3 regions of the Streptomyces sp. NPDC051041 genome follow, and region 1 is predicted to be linked to each of the others. Evidence: predicted binding sites of a transcription regulator. Region 1 holds the regulator's gene; each other region holds the start of a gene.
What was found. Region 1 encodes HspR, which represses chaperone genes until heat shock. Its sites were predicted from a motif close to TTGAGNNNNNNNNNCTCAA; they were not measured.
Positions count from the first base shown of each region.

Region 1 (4,920 bases):
CCGACCAGTTCGTTGTCGAAGGAGATGTACGCGTCGATCGGGCCTTCGGCCAGCCGGTCGTAGGCGATGACCGGGATGCCGGCCTCCTTGGCCTTCTCCACCCCGTCGGCGATGGCGTGCGCGTCGACCGCGTCCAGCACGATCACGTCGACCCTGTCCTCGACCAGCTGCTGGAGCTGCTCGGTCTGCTTGCCGGCGTTCGCCTCGGCATTGGCGTACACGACGTGGCCCCGGCCGCCGGTGAGGGACTCGATCTTCTTCTTGAAGATGGGGTAGTCGAACTGTTCGTACCGGGTGTTGTCCCGCTCCGGCAGCAGCAGCCCCACGGTGAGGTCGTTGCCCTTGGTGGGACTGGCATCGTCGCTGCTCCCCGACGCGTTCAACATGCCGCAGCCGGCGAGCGTGACGGACATCGTGGTGACGGCCACGGATATGGCGATACGACGCATTCGAGGGCTCACTTCAGGTGCGTTCCGGACGTGGGCACAACATTGCGGCCCATGTGACTGAAAAGCCAACGCGGCGGCGGCCCCCAGCGTCAAGCGGAACCACTTAACGAGATGACAACACCACGCTCCGCGTTCGCTGTGAAGACAGAGCGGAACCTCCTCCCAACACCCTTTACGGAGTATCCACTCCATGGAGGCGAACGGTGCGCGAAAGGCCGTACAACCAAGGCCTTTCCTCGCGAGTCATGATCATGAGGGCGGTGTCCGGCCCTCCCGATCCCCAGTAGAGGACCGCATGATCCCAGCCAGACGCACGACGACCGCGGCCGCGTCCGCCGTCGTGCTCGCCACCGCGGGCGGCCTGCTCACCGCCGTCACCGCGCCCGCGTCCGCCGCCGTCAGCTGCACCTCCCCCGTGTACAAGCGGCAGTTCTTCGCGAACACCACCTTCTCCGGCACCCCGAAGAAGACCGACTGCGACAGCGCCATCGACCAGAACTGGGGCACCGGCGCCCCCGCCTCCGGCCTGCCCTCCAACAACTTCGGCGTCCGCTGGTCCCTCACCCGCGACTTCGGCTCCGGCGGCCCCTTCACCTTCACCGCCTCCGCCCAGGACGGCATCCGCGTCCACCTCGACGGCACCCGCAGGATCGACCTGTGGAAGAACGTCTCCTCCACCGCGAAGAAGACGGTCAACCTCACCATCCCCCCCGGCAAGCACACCCTGCGCATCGACTTCGTCAACTGGACCGGCACCGCCAACGTCAAATTCACCTACACCCCCCGCACCACCGCCACCACCGACAAGGTCAAACCCCTCGCCCCCACGAACGCCGCCGCCACCTACGACCCCGCCACCGGCAAGACCAAGGTCACCTGGGCCAAGAACAAGGAAATGGACCTCGCCGGCTACCGCGTCTACCGACGCCCGAAGGGCGCGGCGTACGGCAGCACGCCGCTGACGGCCACCACCGCCACGTCCGCCACCGACGCCACCCTGCCGGCGACCGGCCAGGCCTACTACTACGAGGTCCGCGCCCACGACAAGGCCGGCAACGAGTCGGCGGGGACGGCCGACCTGCTCGTCACCACCGCCGACCGGACCGCGCCCGCGGCGCCCACCGGGCTGAGCACCGCCTCCGAGGAGGGCGGCCTGCGCATCGCCTGGAGGGCGGTCCCGGACGCGGCGTCGTACCGCGTGTACCGGGCGACGAGCGCGTCGGGCACGTACACCCGGATCGGAAGCGCGACCGGCCGGACCTCGTACCTCGACGCCTCGGCCGCCGAGGGCACCGCCTACCACTACCGGGTGGCCGCCCTCGACGCGGCCGGCAACGAGTCCGCGCGGTCCGCCGCGGTCAGCGGCGAGCGGCGCGACCTCACCCCGCCGTCCGCCGTCACCGGGCTCGCCGTCACCCCGACCGAGTACGGCTTCCAGCTGCGCTGGGACGCCAACCCGACGCCCGACCTGGCGCGTTACGTGGTCCGCCGGGGCGAGCTCCTCGGCGACGAGGGGGAGCGGATGTGCTCCCTGTACGCGGGTTACCACGTCTCGGCCGACACCACCTCGTACGCCTACACCACCCTGCCCGACGGCGAGGAGGTCTGCTTCGTCGTCGACGCCGTCGACGACGCCGGGAACTCCGCCTTCCAGTGGACCGGCGAGGCGCTGATCGTGACCGCGACCGAGCTGGACACCACGCCGGGCGTGGCGACGCCCGAGGGCTCCCCGCTCACCCTGGAGGCGACCGGGGCCGAGGGCGCCGAGGGCAACCGGCTGACCTGGTACGGCCTCGGCGGGGACGATCCCCGGGCGGCGGGCGGTTACCGCGTCCACCGGTGGAACCCGGCCACCGGGGTCTACGAGAGGATCGCCGCTCCCGGCAGCGGCACGGTGGAGTACGTCGACACCGGCGCGCGGCCCGGCACCACCTCGTACTACTGGGTGACCGCGGTGGCCGCGGACGGCACCGAGTCCCCGCCGGCGGGCGACTGGGCGGTCACCGCGCCGGCGGGGTGACCCAGACGACGCGAAAGGGGCCCGGAGGTTCACCGCCTCCGGGCCCCTTCCCGCGCGTACGGGTCAGTCCGACTGCTGCTGCCGCTTCGGCCGCCACACCACCAGCGCGCTGGTCTGCTGCACCTCCTGGTACGGCACCAGGTCGCGCCGGTAGGAGGCGTGCACCGCCGCCTCGCGCTGGCGCATCGCCGCCGCCGCGCCGTCGAGCGCGTCCTCCAGCTCCGCGACGCGGGCCTGGAGGGCGGCGACCTGGTTCTCCAGTTCGATGATGCGCTTGATGCCGGCCAGGTTGATGCCCTCGTCCTGCGACAACTGCTGCACCTGGCGGAGCAGTTCGATGTCGCGGGCCGAGTAGCGCCGGCCGCGGCCGGCCGTGCGGTCCGGGGAGACCAGGCCGAGGCGGTCGTACTGGCGCAGCGTCTGCGGGTGCAGGCCGGAGAGCTGGGCCGCCACCGAGATGACGTAGACCGGGGTGTCCTCGGTCAGTTCATACGGGTTGCGTCGACGGCCATCCATCTCGTTCAAGCTCCCTTCGCGGCCTGGAACAGCTCCGCCCGCGGGTCCTCACCCGCGGTTGCCTCGCGATACGCCTCGAGCGCTTCACGAGCCTTCCCCGACAGGTCCTTCGGGACACTCACCTCCACGGTGACCAGCAGGTCGCCGCGGGTGCCGTCCTTGCGGACCGCGCCCTTGCCCCGGGCCCGCATCGTACGGCCGTTCGGCGTGCCCGGGGGCAGCTTCAGCGTGACGGGCGGGCCGCCCAGCGTCGGGACCCGGATCTCCCCGCCGAGGGCCGCCTCCGGATACGTGACCGGCACGGTGACGGTGAGGTTGTCGCCCTTGCGGCCGAACACCGGGTGCGCGTCGACGTGCACGACGACGTACAGGTCGCCCGCCGGGCCGCCCCGCTCGCCGGGGGCGCCCTTGCCGCGCAGCCGGATGCGCTGCCCGTCGGAGACGCCGGCCGGGATGCGGACCTGCATCGTCCGGGAGGACTTGGCCCGGCCGCTGCCCTTGCAGACGTCGCAGGGGTGCTCCGCGATCAAGCCGCGGCCCTTGCAGTCCGGGCAGGGGTCGGTGAGGGAGAACCCTCCGCCGGAGCCCCGGGCGACCTGGCCGGTGCCGACGCAGGTCGGGCACACGCGCGGCGTGCCGTTCTGGTCGCCGGTGCCCGAGCAGGCCTTGCACGGCTGCTGGCTGGACATCCGCAGCGGGACCGTCGCGCCCTCGATCGCCTCCGTGAAGCTGAGCGTGACCTCGGACTCGATGTCCTGACCGCGCCGCGGCTGGGTGCGGGTGCCCGCGCCGCCGCGGTTGAACAGGCCCCCGAAGACGTCACCGAGCCCGCCGCCGAAGCCGCCGGCTCCGCCCTGGGCGCCGCCGAAGAGGTCGCCCAGGTCGAAGTTGAAGGAGGCGCCGCCCGCGCCGGGCCCCGGACGGAAGCCGCCGTTGCCGAAGAGGGCGCGCGCCTCGTCGTACTCCTTGCGCTTCTTGGGGTCGCCGAGGACGTCGTTCGCCTCGGAGATCTCCTTGAAGCGTTCCTCGGCCTTGGCGTTGCCCTTGTTGGCGTCCGGGTGGTACTCGCGGGCGAGCTTGCGGTACGCCTTCTTGATCTCGGCCTCGGTGGCGTCCTTGGGGACGCCGAGGACCTTGTAGTAGTCCTTCTCGATGAAGTCCTTGGTGCTCATCCCCGACGCCCCTCCTTCCCTGCGTTCGTTTCGACGTCAGCCCTCCTCCGGGCCACCGTTCTCCTTGTCGTCCGCCGGCTGCTCCGGGTTCTTGGCGTCCCCGGTGTCCTTGGACTCCTCCGCCGGCTTCACCGTCTGCGCCCCCGGCTGGGGTTCGGCCACGGCCACCCGCGCGGGGCGGATGGTCCGCTCGCCGATCCGGTACCCGGGCTGCAGAATCGCCACGCACGTCGTCTCGGTGACGTCCGGCGCGTAGGAGTGCATCAGGGCCTCGTGGACCGTCGGGTCGAAGGGCTCGCCCTCCTTGCCGAACTGCTGCAGGCCCATCTTGGCCACGGTGGTCTCCAGCGACTCCGCGACGGACTTGAATCCGCCGACGAGCTCGCCGTGTTCCCGCGCGCGGCCGATGTCGTCGAGCACGGGCAGGAGTTCGGTCAGGAGGTTCGCCACGGCGATCTCCTTGACCGCGGCCCGGTCGCGCTCGACCCGGCGACGGTAGTTCTGGTACTCGGCCTGGAGCCGCTGGAGGTCCGCCGTGCGCTCGTTGAGCGCGGTGCGCACCTGGTCCAGCTGGGCCACCAGACCGGCGTTCTGGCTCGTGTCCCCGGCCGGGGCCGCCTGCTCCTCCGGGGAGGAGGAGGCGGCCTGCGGCTGCTCGGCGTCGTCGGAGTTGGCGCCGGAGGGGACGTCGGGCTTCTCCTCGAAGCCCGGGTTCTCCTCCGTCACGCGGCACCGTCCTTCCGCTCGTCGTCGACGATCTCGG
Region 1 covers NZ_JBITFM010000006.1:272,030-276,949, reverse strand. Annotated here, with positions in the region: gene ACIBAI_RS13685 (sugar ABC transporter substrate-binding protein) at 1-449, opposite strand, end outside; gene ACIBAI_RS13680 (PA14 domain-containing protein) at 745-2,469, shown strand; gene ACIBAI_RS13675 (heat shock protein transcriptional repressor HspR) at 2,533-2,985, opposite strand; gene dnaJ (molecular chaperone DnaJ) at 2,991-4,157, opposite strand; gene grpE (nucleotide exchange factor GrpE) at 4,194-4,883, opposite strand; gene dnaK (molecular chaperone DnaK) at 4,880-4,920, opposite strand, start outside.

Region 2 (4,920 bases), on a different contig from region 1:
GGGCGGTTTCTTCACGGCGGCGGCGGATCCCGCGGTGGCGGCGCGGGCGGTGACGGGGGTGCTGCCGCGCGCGGAGGTCCGGGCGCTCGCCGCGCTGACGGACGGGGCGGCGCGGTGGGTGGAGACGTTCCGGGAGGGCGACTGGGACGACTGTTTCCGCCTCCTGCGCAAGGAGGGGGCCCGGGCCCTGGTGGACCGGGTGCGGGCCCTGGAACGCGCGGACACCGACCGGGTGTTCCTGGGGCGGGCCAAGACGCACGACGACGCGACGGCGGTCCACGTCGAGCCCTGACGGGCCGCCTGCGCGTGCTCCTTCCGCCCGGGCCGGCCCCGCAGGCGGCCAGGGGGCTGATCCGCGAGGGCCGGCGGGGACCCGGAAAGGACGACACCGACGTTCCCGCCCCTCCGGGAGGAATGGAATGCGGAATGCACGACCACCCCGGACGGAATGACTGAAAATCGTTCCGCCTCGGATGGGGACGCTTTGTGGGAGTCCCATCGGGGAGTTACGTTGCTTCCGCGCCGGACGGCCGGGGAGCCGGGCGCCGGCCGTGAAGAACATTTCGCGGAGAACCAGTCGCGCGGGGCAGGAGATCCGCACGAGACCCGACCACGACCCGGCGCGGGACTTCGACGCCGGCGCCCTTCTCGCGGTCGCCGGGACCGACGAGGCCCTCTCCGTCGGGGCTGCCGCCCCGAACCGGCTCAGCGGCGAGCACACCCTTCCGCGGGGAGTCCGGCGACAACCGGCCGGCGGGCCCCGGCTCGGCCTGACCGGCTGAAGCACGTCCCGTCCGCGCTCCGGCGACCGCGCTCGGTTCCCCGTCCGGCACCGGACCTCACGAGGGCTCACATGCCGCAGCCTCAGACCCTTCTCGTCGATCCGCCCATCTGGAGCCTCCGCGCTCCCCACCCCGCGGTTCCCCTGCCGGCCGCCGTCATGCGCCGGCACGGCCGGCGGGTGTCGCCCCTCGACCCGAGCGTCGAGCGGACGGACCGGCCGCTGTCCGCCGGAGGCCCGACGGCACCGCCTCCGCAGGCCGAACGCCGTCCGGGCGAGGTGTCCGCCGGAAAGCGGCGAGCGCACGAGGAGACCCCCGCCGTCCTCGGCGACGCGGTGACCCGCATCGACGGCGCCGAAGCCGCGCGCGCATCCCGCGGCATCCCGGCAGAGCCCCTCGCCCCCACGGACGCGGCCACGGTCCCGCGCACCGGACTCGCCTGCGTCTCGGCTTCTTCTCCGGGTTCGTATTTCCGCCTGCGGGAGAACTTCCCGCGCTTTTCCCGCCGTCGCTCCGATTCCGTTTTGGAAGCGGCCGGATCGGCGGACCGCAACGTATGCGGGCGGGCTCTGGAACACCGCCCGATCCGCGAACCGAAGGACGCCGATCCGGCAGTGGCCGGTATTTCGGCGTCCGCCGGCACGCAGCTGACAGCGGCTCCCACCGTGGCCCGCCGCGTCGAGCGCCGCCGGCCGGACGTCCGCGTGGCCATGGCCGGCGTGTCCGACCCGCCCGCGCCGGACTTCGACGGCCTGCCGCTCGACCGCTGCCTCGCGCCCGGCCCCCTCCTGCCGCTCCGGGCCTCACGGAGCTGTGCCCGGGACCGCGCCTTCCGCTCGGTCCCCTTCGCCGGCGGCAAGTTCCGCATACGCCGTCCCGAGCAGGTGGTTCAGGACACGGCCGCCCTCGCCGGCACGCACGGCGCCGACGCCTTCGTGTTCGTGGACGGGATCCTGGCCCTCGCCTCGCCGCGCGGGGTCCCGCGACAGTTGATCGGCCGGGGGCACGGGTTCCTCCGGTACGGCGGGACGCGGCTCGGCAAGGGGCTCGGCGGCGAACCGGCGGCGGCGCGTCCGACGGAGCCGGTCCTGTGACGTCTCCGCGGCCGGGCGGGGCCGCGGCGCTCCTGGCCGTCGCCGCCCTGCTGGTCAGTACGGTGGGTGACGAGGTCGCCATGGTGGCGCTGGCCCTGCGCGGTGCCGACCGCACCGGGCTGACGTCGGTGGTGTCGGCCCAGATGCTCGCCGGCCTGGTTCCCGGCATCGCCCTGGGCGGCCTGATCGGCCGGATCGTCGACCGCTTCCGGCCGGACGCGGTGCTGGGCGCGGTACTGGCCCTGGAGTGCCTGATCGCGGCGACCGCCGCCGCGATCGCCGACGGCGCGGTCCTGCTCGTCGTCACGATGCTGTTCCTGGGCGCGCTGGGGGCCGTCGCCCAGACCTGCGTGATGGCGCTCGTCCCCGGGCTGTTCCCGGCCGCCGAGGCGCAGCTGCGGGTCAACGGCCTCATCGAGTCGGCGCGGAACGCGGGATACGTCATCGGCCCGCTGCTGGTGGGCCTGCTGACGGCGCACGGCGGCACCGGGCTGGCGCTGGCGGTCGACGCGGGCACCTTCGCCTTCGCCCTGTCGGCCGTTCCCGTGATCAGCCGCTGGCTGGCCGCGGCGGCCCGGGAAGGCGCGCGGACAGCCGGCGCCGCGGACGCCTCCGCCGCCGGGACGGACGAGGCCGCCCCGGAGGAGCAGCGGACCGGAGGGGGCCTGCGAGCCGGCCTGGCCCTGCTGTGGACCGGGGCGCAGCGCCGCATCACGCTCGCCACCATCGTGATCACCGTCGCGGCGACCTCGGTCGTCAACGTGCTGCTGCCCTTCTTCGCGGACGAGATCCCCGGCGGCACGGCCGCCTACGGCACCCTGCTGGCCACCTGGAGCGTGGGCCTGGTGCTGGGACCGTTCGCCGTACGAGGCCCGCTCGGCCGCCGGCCCACGGCCGTGGTCGCCGTCGGAGCGGCCGCGGTCGTCGGGCTCGGCTACCTGGTGACCGGGGTGTATCCCGTCGTCCCGCTGATGCTGGCCGCCTTCCTGTGCGGCGGCATGGCCAACGCGGTGCAGAACGTGACGCTGCGCACCCACGTCATGGCCGGCTGCCCGAAGGAGGTGCGGGGCCGGGTCGGCGCCGCGTACGGGGCGACCCTGCAGAGTTCGGTGGCCGTCGGCTTCGCCTGCGCCGGGCTGGTTCCCGCCGGCTGGGCTCGCTGGGGCATCCTCGCCGGCGGCGGCGTCGCCTTCCTGGCGGGCTCCTTCGGCTGGCTCCGCGCGCGGGCGGCGGCCGATGCGCCGGCGGCCGCCCGGGACGTGCCCGCGCCCGCCCGGCGGGCGTCGGAGGGAGCGCCGTGAGCAGGCGCCGGATCACGCTCGACCCGGTCGTTCCCCGGTTCCGCGCCCGGACGGGGTCCTCGCTGCCGCTCGCCCGGGGACTCTCCTGGCCGGAGCGGCCCCAGGAGGCCGCGACCGGACTCGCGCCGCCCCGGACGGTCCCGCGGCCTGCCCCGCCGTCCGTCTCCCGGCGCCGGGCCCGTCCTGCCGCCCGGGCGGGGCGCCGGACTCCGGAGCGTCCTTCGCTGATCGCTCAGAGCGAACACATGACCGGGAACATTCAACGACTCAGGAGCATTGAGTCGGCATAGCTCAACTTGACTGCCGAAGGGGAGATCATGGCTACTGAGTCCTCGGCTAACACATCGCTCACCCTGCCCGTGCTGCCGCTCGACGACGAGGTCGTGCTGCCCGGGATGGTGGTCCCGCTGGACCTGAGCGACTCCGAGGTGCGCGCCGCGGTGGAGGCCGCGCAGGCCGCCGCCAAGTCGGAACCCGGAAAGCCCAGGGTGCTCCTGGTGCCGCGCGTCGACGGGACGTACGCCAACACGGGTGTGCTGGGCACGGTCGAGCAGGTCGGCCGGCTGGCCGACGGCGACCCGGGCGCCCTGATCCGCGGCCGCGGCCGGGTCCGGATCGGCGCCGGGACCACCGGCCCGGGCGCGGCGCTGTGGGTCGAGGGCACGACGGTCGACGAGCGCGTCCCGGACCCGCTGCCCGGTCACGTCACCGAACTGGTCAAGGAGTACAAGGCCCTGGCCACCGCCTGGCTGCGCAAGCGCGGCGCCTGGCAGGTCGTCGACCGCGTCCAGGCCATCGACGACGTCTCCGCGCTCGCCGACAACTCCGGCTACTCGCCCTTCCTGACGACCGATCAGAAGGTGCGGCTGCTGGAGACCGCCGACCCGGTCGCCCGCCTGAAGCTCGCCACCCAGCAGCTGCGCGACCACCTCGCCGAGCAGGACGTCGCCGAGTCCATCGCCAAGGACGTCCAGGAGGGCGTCGACAAGCAGCAGCGGGAGTTCCTGCTGCGCCGCCAGCTCGAAGCCGTCCGCAAGGAGCTGCGCGAGCTCAACGGCGAGAAGGAGGGCGAGGAGTCCGACGACTACCGTGCCCGCGTGGAGGCCGCCGACCTGCCCGAGAAGGTCCGCGAGGCCGCCCTCAAGGAGGTCGACAAGCTGGAGCGCACCTCCGACCAGTCGCCCGAGGGCTCCTGGATCCGGACCTGGCTCGACACGGTCCTGGAGATGCCGTGGAACGAGCGGACCGAGGACTCCTACGACATCCGGGGCGCCAAGGCCGTCCTGGACGCCGAGCACGCGGGCCTGGAGGACGTCAAGGAGCGGATCACCGAGTACCTGGCGGTGCGCAAGCGGCGCGCCGACCGCGGTCTGGGCGTGGTCGGCGGACGGCGGGGCGGTGCCGTGCTCGCCCTCGTCGGGCCGCCCGGCGTCGGCAAGACCTCGCTCGGCGAGTCCGTCGCCCACGCCATGGGCCGCAAGTTCGTCCGGGTCGCGCTCGGCGGCGTCCGCGACGAGGCGGAGATCCGCGGCCACCGGCGCACGTACGTCGGCGCGCTGCCCGGCCGGATCGTCCGCGCGATCAAGGAGGCCGGGTCGATGAACCCGGTCGTGCTGCTCGACGAGATCGACAAGGTGGGCTCCGACTTCCGCGGCGACCCGGCCGCGGCCCTCCTCGAAGTCCTCGACCCGGCGCAGAACCACACCTTCCGGGACCACTATCTGGAGGTCGAGCTCGACCTGT
Region 2 covers NZ_JBITFM010000014.1:25,507-30,426, reverse strand. Annotated here, with positions in the region: gene ACIBAI_RS21075 (protein phosphatase 2C domain-containing protein) at 1-292, shown strand, start outside; gene ACIBAI_RS21070 (hypothetical protein) at 1,118-1,876, shown strand; gene ACIBAI_RS21065 (MFS transporter) at 1,873-3,177, shown strand; gene lon (endopeptidase La) at 3,495-4,920, shown strand, end outside.
Region 2: a site for HspR is predicted at 3,454-3,472, ahead of lon (endopeptidase La). Genes of this name have one in related genera too.

Region 3 (4,920 bases), on a different contig from region 1:
GGTCTTCGAACAGCGCCTGGCCGTGATCCAGCGCCGCATCGACGACCTCACGGCCGTGCGCGAGCAGCTCCTCGCCCGGCTGGACGACCTGCGCGGCCGGGAGGCCGTCGCCCGGCGCGGGAGCTGCCCGAGGCAGCGGCTGCGTGTTCCGGCCGCGGAGCGGCCGGAACACGCGTTCAGCGGGGCGGCGTAGAACCGGCGGACCGGCCGCGCCGGGGCGGGCGGCACGCCCCTCCCCGGCGTCGGCGGCCCGTCTCCCGGGCCGTCCCGCCCCTGCGGCCGGCGGCTAGGTCGTCCCGCCCCTGCGGCCGGTGGCTAGGCCGCCCCGCCCTTGTGGTCCTTGTCGTCGTCGACGATCTCCGCGTCCACCACGCCGTCGCCCTCCTCCTCCTGCGGTCCGGCGTGCGGCTGCCCGGCGTCCGCCGTGGGCTGCTGCCCGGCCTGGGCGTACATGGCCTGGCCCATCCGCTGGCTGACGGAGGCGAGTTTCTCCACACCGGTGCGCAGCTCGTGGGTGTCCGCGTTCCGCTCCAGCAGGCCCTTGAGGTCCGTGATCGCCGACTCCACCTCCGACCTGGTGCCGGCCGGCACCTTGTCGCCGTTGTCGCGGAGGAACTTCTCGGTCTGGTAGACGAGCTGTTCGGCCTGGTTGCGGGTCTCGGCCGCCTCGCGGCGCCTGCGGTCCTCCTCCGCGTGCTGCTCGGCCTCCCGCATCATGCGGTCGATGTCGTCCTTGGGCAGCGCCGAGCCGCCGGTGACCGTCATCTTCTGCTCGCGGCCGGTCGCCAGGTCCTTGGCGGAGACGTGCATGATGCCGTTGGCGTCGATGTCGAAGGCCACCTCGATCTGCGGCACCCCGCGCGGCGCGGGCGGCAGCCCGGTCAGGTCGAAGACGCCGAGCTTCTTGTTGTACGCGGCGATCTCCCGTTCGCCCTGGTAGACCTGGATGCCGACCGAGGGCTGGTTGTCGGTGGCGGTGGTGAAGATCTCCGAACGCCGGGTCGGGATCGTGGTGTTGCGCTCGATGAGCTTGGTCATGATGCCGCCCTTGGTCTCGATGCCGAGGGACAGCGGGGTGACGTCCAGCAGCAGGACGTCCTTGACGTCGCCGCGCAGGACGCCCGCCTGGAGGGTCGCGCCGACGGCGACGACCTCGTCGGGGTTGACGCCCTTGTGCGGGTCCTTGCCGGTGAGTTCCTTGACCAGGTCGGTGACCGCGGGCATCCGGGTCGAGCCGCCGACCAGGATGACGTGGTCGATCGCGGCGAGCTCGATGCCGGCGTCCCTGACCGCCTGGTGGAAGGGCTTCTTGCAGCGGTCGAGCAGATCGGCGGTGAGCTCCTGGAACTGGGCGCGGGTGAGCTTCTCCTCCAGGTGCAGCGGACCCTCGGCGGAGGCCGTGATGTACGGCAGGTTGATCGTCGTCTCCGAGGAGCTGGACAGCTCGATCTTGGCCTTCTCGGCGGCCTCCCGCAGCCGCTGCACGGCCATCTTGTCCTTGGACAGGTCGACGCCGTAGCCGTTCTTGAACCGCTGGACCAGGTGGTCGACGACCCGCTGGTCCCAGTCGTCGCCGCCCAGGCGGGTGTCGCCGTTGGTGGCCTTCACCTCGATGACGCCCTCGCCCATCTCCAGCAGCGACACGTCGAAGGTGCCGCCGCCCAGGTCGAAGACCAGCACGGTCTGGTCGTTCTCCTTGTCCAGGCCGTACGCCAGCGCCGCCGCCGTCGGCTCGTTGATGATCCGCAGGACGTTCAGGCCCGCGATCTCGCCGGCCTCCTTGGTCGCCTGCCGCTGGGTGTCGTCGAAGTAGGCGGGAACGGTGACCACCGCGTCGGTGACGTCCTCGCCGAGGTAGGCCTCCGCGTCCCGCTTCAGCTTCTGCAGCACCCGGGCGGAGATCTCCTGCGCGGTGTACCGCCTGCCGTCGATGTCGCCCCGCTCCGGGAACCGCCAGGACGAATCGCCCATGTGCCGCTTGACGGAGCGGGCGGTGCGCTCGACGTTCGTCACGGCCTGCCGCTTGGCGACCTCGCCGACCAGCACCTCGCCGTTCTTGGCGAAGGCCACCACCGACGGGGTGGTCCTGGCCCCCTCCGCGTTCGCGACGACGGTGGGCTCGCCGCCCTCCAGCACGGCCACCACCGAGTTCGTCGTCCCGAGATCGATTCCGACCGCACGTCCCATCGCTGTCCCCTTCCGCCAGGGCGGCACGTCCCGTCAGCACTCTCCCCGACTCCAGCACAAAACTTGAGTGGGCTCTTGTCAATGGGACGGCCGGCCGGGCGCGCGGGGCCGCCGCGCACCGGGGCCGGCCGGTGATCGGCGCCTCCGCCGCGGGCGGGCTAGGAACGCCGGCGTCAGGGCGTCGCCGTCGGCCGTCCGCACCGGGCAGGACGGGCCGGCTCGCTCCGGAACCCCTTCGGTGCGCGGGACGGCGGGACGGGGGGTCGTGCGGTCCCCCGGGCGCCGGGCCCGGGTGCGCGGGCCGCCGTCGCGCGGGCACGCCGCGCGACGGCGGGCGGCGGGTCAGGCGAGCTTCGCCGTGAGGGTGATGTCCACGGCCTTCAGCGCCTGGCTGACGGGGCAGTTGACCTTGGCGTCCTCGGCGGCGGCGGTGAAGGCCGCCTCGTCGGCGCCGGGCACGGTGCCCTCCACCGTGAGGTGGATGCCGGTGATGCCCTCACCGGGCTGGAAGGTGACCTCGGCGCTGGTCACCAGCTTGGTCGGCGGGGTGCCGGCCTTGTCGAGGACGTTCGACAGGGCCATGGAGAAGCAGCTGGAGTGAGCGGCGGCGATCAGCTCCTCCGGGCTGGTCCTGCCGTTCGCCTCCTCGGCGCGGGACGCCCACGTGACCGGCTGCGCGGAGATGCTGCCGGAGGAGTCGAAGTCGACGACGCCCTTGCCCTGGAACAGGTTGCCTTCCCACACGGTGTGTGCGGAGCGCGTGGTTGCCACGACGAATCCTTTCGCAATGCTTACGGTGCGGTCCCCGTGTCCGGGTTCCTGCCCCCATACGATCACACTCCGGCTCAACTCACGTGAAAGACCGGCCCCCGGGCGGTGAACGGCAGCCGCGCGCCCCGCGGGATCAGGTACGCGTGCTCGCGCCGCACCCGCAGCACGTCGCACCAGCCGTCCGTGATCACCAGGATCGGCGCGGTGGGCGGGAAGTCGCCGGCGCGCTGCAGCAGGTCGACGCCCGGTTGCAGCACGGTGCCGCCGCGGCCGTGCACCCGCACCCGTCCCGCGATCTCCGTCACCGGCACGTACCCCGCGTCGTGCGGGGCCGCGTCGCAGAACACGACCCGGGCGGCCGGTACGTCCCGGGCCTCGGCGTAGGAGGCGATGGCGCCCAGCGCCTTGCCGAGCAGGACCCGCTCCATGGAGCCGGAGGTGTCCAGCACCACTCCGAAGGTGCAGCGGGGCACCTCCTCGGACGGGAAGTACCGTCCCGCGCGCGGGATGCCGGGGGTGGCGGCCTGGCGGCGCGAGGGACGGGCGTAGGACCGTACGGGCTCCGGGCGGGGCACGAACTCGTCGAACCAGCGGGCGAGCCGGGCGTCCCAGGGCAGCGGCGGATGGCTGAGCGCGCGGATCTCCTCGACCAGGCCGCCCGGCAGGTACCCGCGTTCCTGCCGCTGGTGCAGGTCCAGGCCCTGGGCGAGGCCGCGGCGGTAGAACCCGTCGAGGTCGGCGCGGTCGCGGGGCGGTCCGAGGGGGGTGCCGAGGACGTCGCGGGCGCCCCTGCCGCGCGGGGTGGCCAGCCGGCGCATGCGGCGCAGGTCGCCGGCGATCCGGTCGTAGACCTCCTCGGCGGACAGGCCCGCCAGCCGCGGGTCGTGCAGCAGCCCCTCGGGCATGGTGCCGATCTGCATCTCGCACAGCCAGCCGTTGACGACGTAGTCGCAGGCGACGTTGAACAGGTACGGGTCGCGGGCGCCGCAGCGGTCCGAGTGGCGCAGGGCGGCGTGCAGCATCTCGTGGGCGAGGACGAACCGCCACTCCTCGTCCGCCATCTGCCGCAGCGGGTTGACGTAGATCTCGCCGGCCTCGGCGTTCACCGCGGCGACGGCGATGCCGTGGGCGCGGGCCAGCTCGGCGTCGGCGACCAGCTCGATGCCCGCCGCGATGCCGCCCAGCAGGGGGTAGGACGAGATGAACCAGCTCAGCGCCTCCTCCCAGGGGCGCCGCCCGGCCGGCTCGCCGTCCAGGCGGGCGCGCCGGCCGCCCGCCACGTCCATCGCGGCGGACACGGTCCGGGTCAGGGCCGTGGCGAACGCCAGCTGCCGGTCCGGGGGCTGCCCGGACCAGCGGGGCCACTCCACGAGCACCTGGTCGGGCTCGGCGCCCGCGGTGCCGCAGCGCGCGTAGGCGGCCGGGAGCCCGTCGCGCCGCCAGCGCGCGGCGAGCTGCTCCTCGTCGCCGTCCGGGTACGACAGCGGCAGGTCCTCCGGTGCGCGGCCCACGGGGAAGGACTGCAGGAAGCGGTCGACGACGACGCAGCGCGCCGCGATGTCGTACCGGTCGGGCTGGGTGCGCGTCCCCTTGGCGGCCGGGACGTGCCCGAAGCCGAGGTGGAGCGCGGCGTGCGCGATCGACCAGGCCCAGACGGCCGGGTCGGCGATCCGGGCCGGGTGGGCGTGCAGCACGCCGTCGGAGTGGACGGCGAGGAGCCCGTCCCGGGGCGCCTGCGCGCAGTCCTGCCGGCGGCAGGTGCTGAACTCGACGGCGGCGAGCGCCGGGTTGGCCCGCACCAGCCGCATGCCCTCGGCGAACGCCTCGGCCGCGGGGTCCCGCTTCCGCTTCCCGGCGGGCGTCCGGCTCACCGCCGCGCCTCCACCAGGCGCGGCATGTCCCGCGCCGCCTCCACCAGGAACCAGGACGGCAGGACGGGGTTGCCGTCGGCGTCGGAGGCGA
Region 3 covers NZ_JBITFM010000008.1:104,029-108,948, reverse strand. Annotated here, with positions in the region: gene ACIBAI_RS16010 (MerR family transcriptional regulator) at 1-193, shown strand, start outside; gene dnaK (molecular chaperone DnaK) at 316-2,187, opposite strand; gene ACIBAI_RS16000 (OsmC family peroxiredoxin) at 2,530-2,958, opposite strand; gene ACIBAI_RS15995 (hypothetical protein) at 3,033-4,766, opposite strand; gene ACIBAI_RS15990 (ATP-binding protein) at 4,826-4,920, opposite strand, start outside.
Region 3: a site for HspR is predicted at 2,251-2,269, ahead of dnaK (molecular chaperone DnaK). Genes of this name have one in related genera too.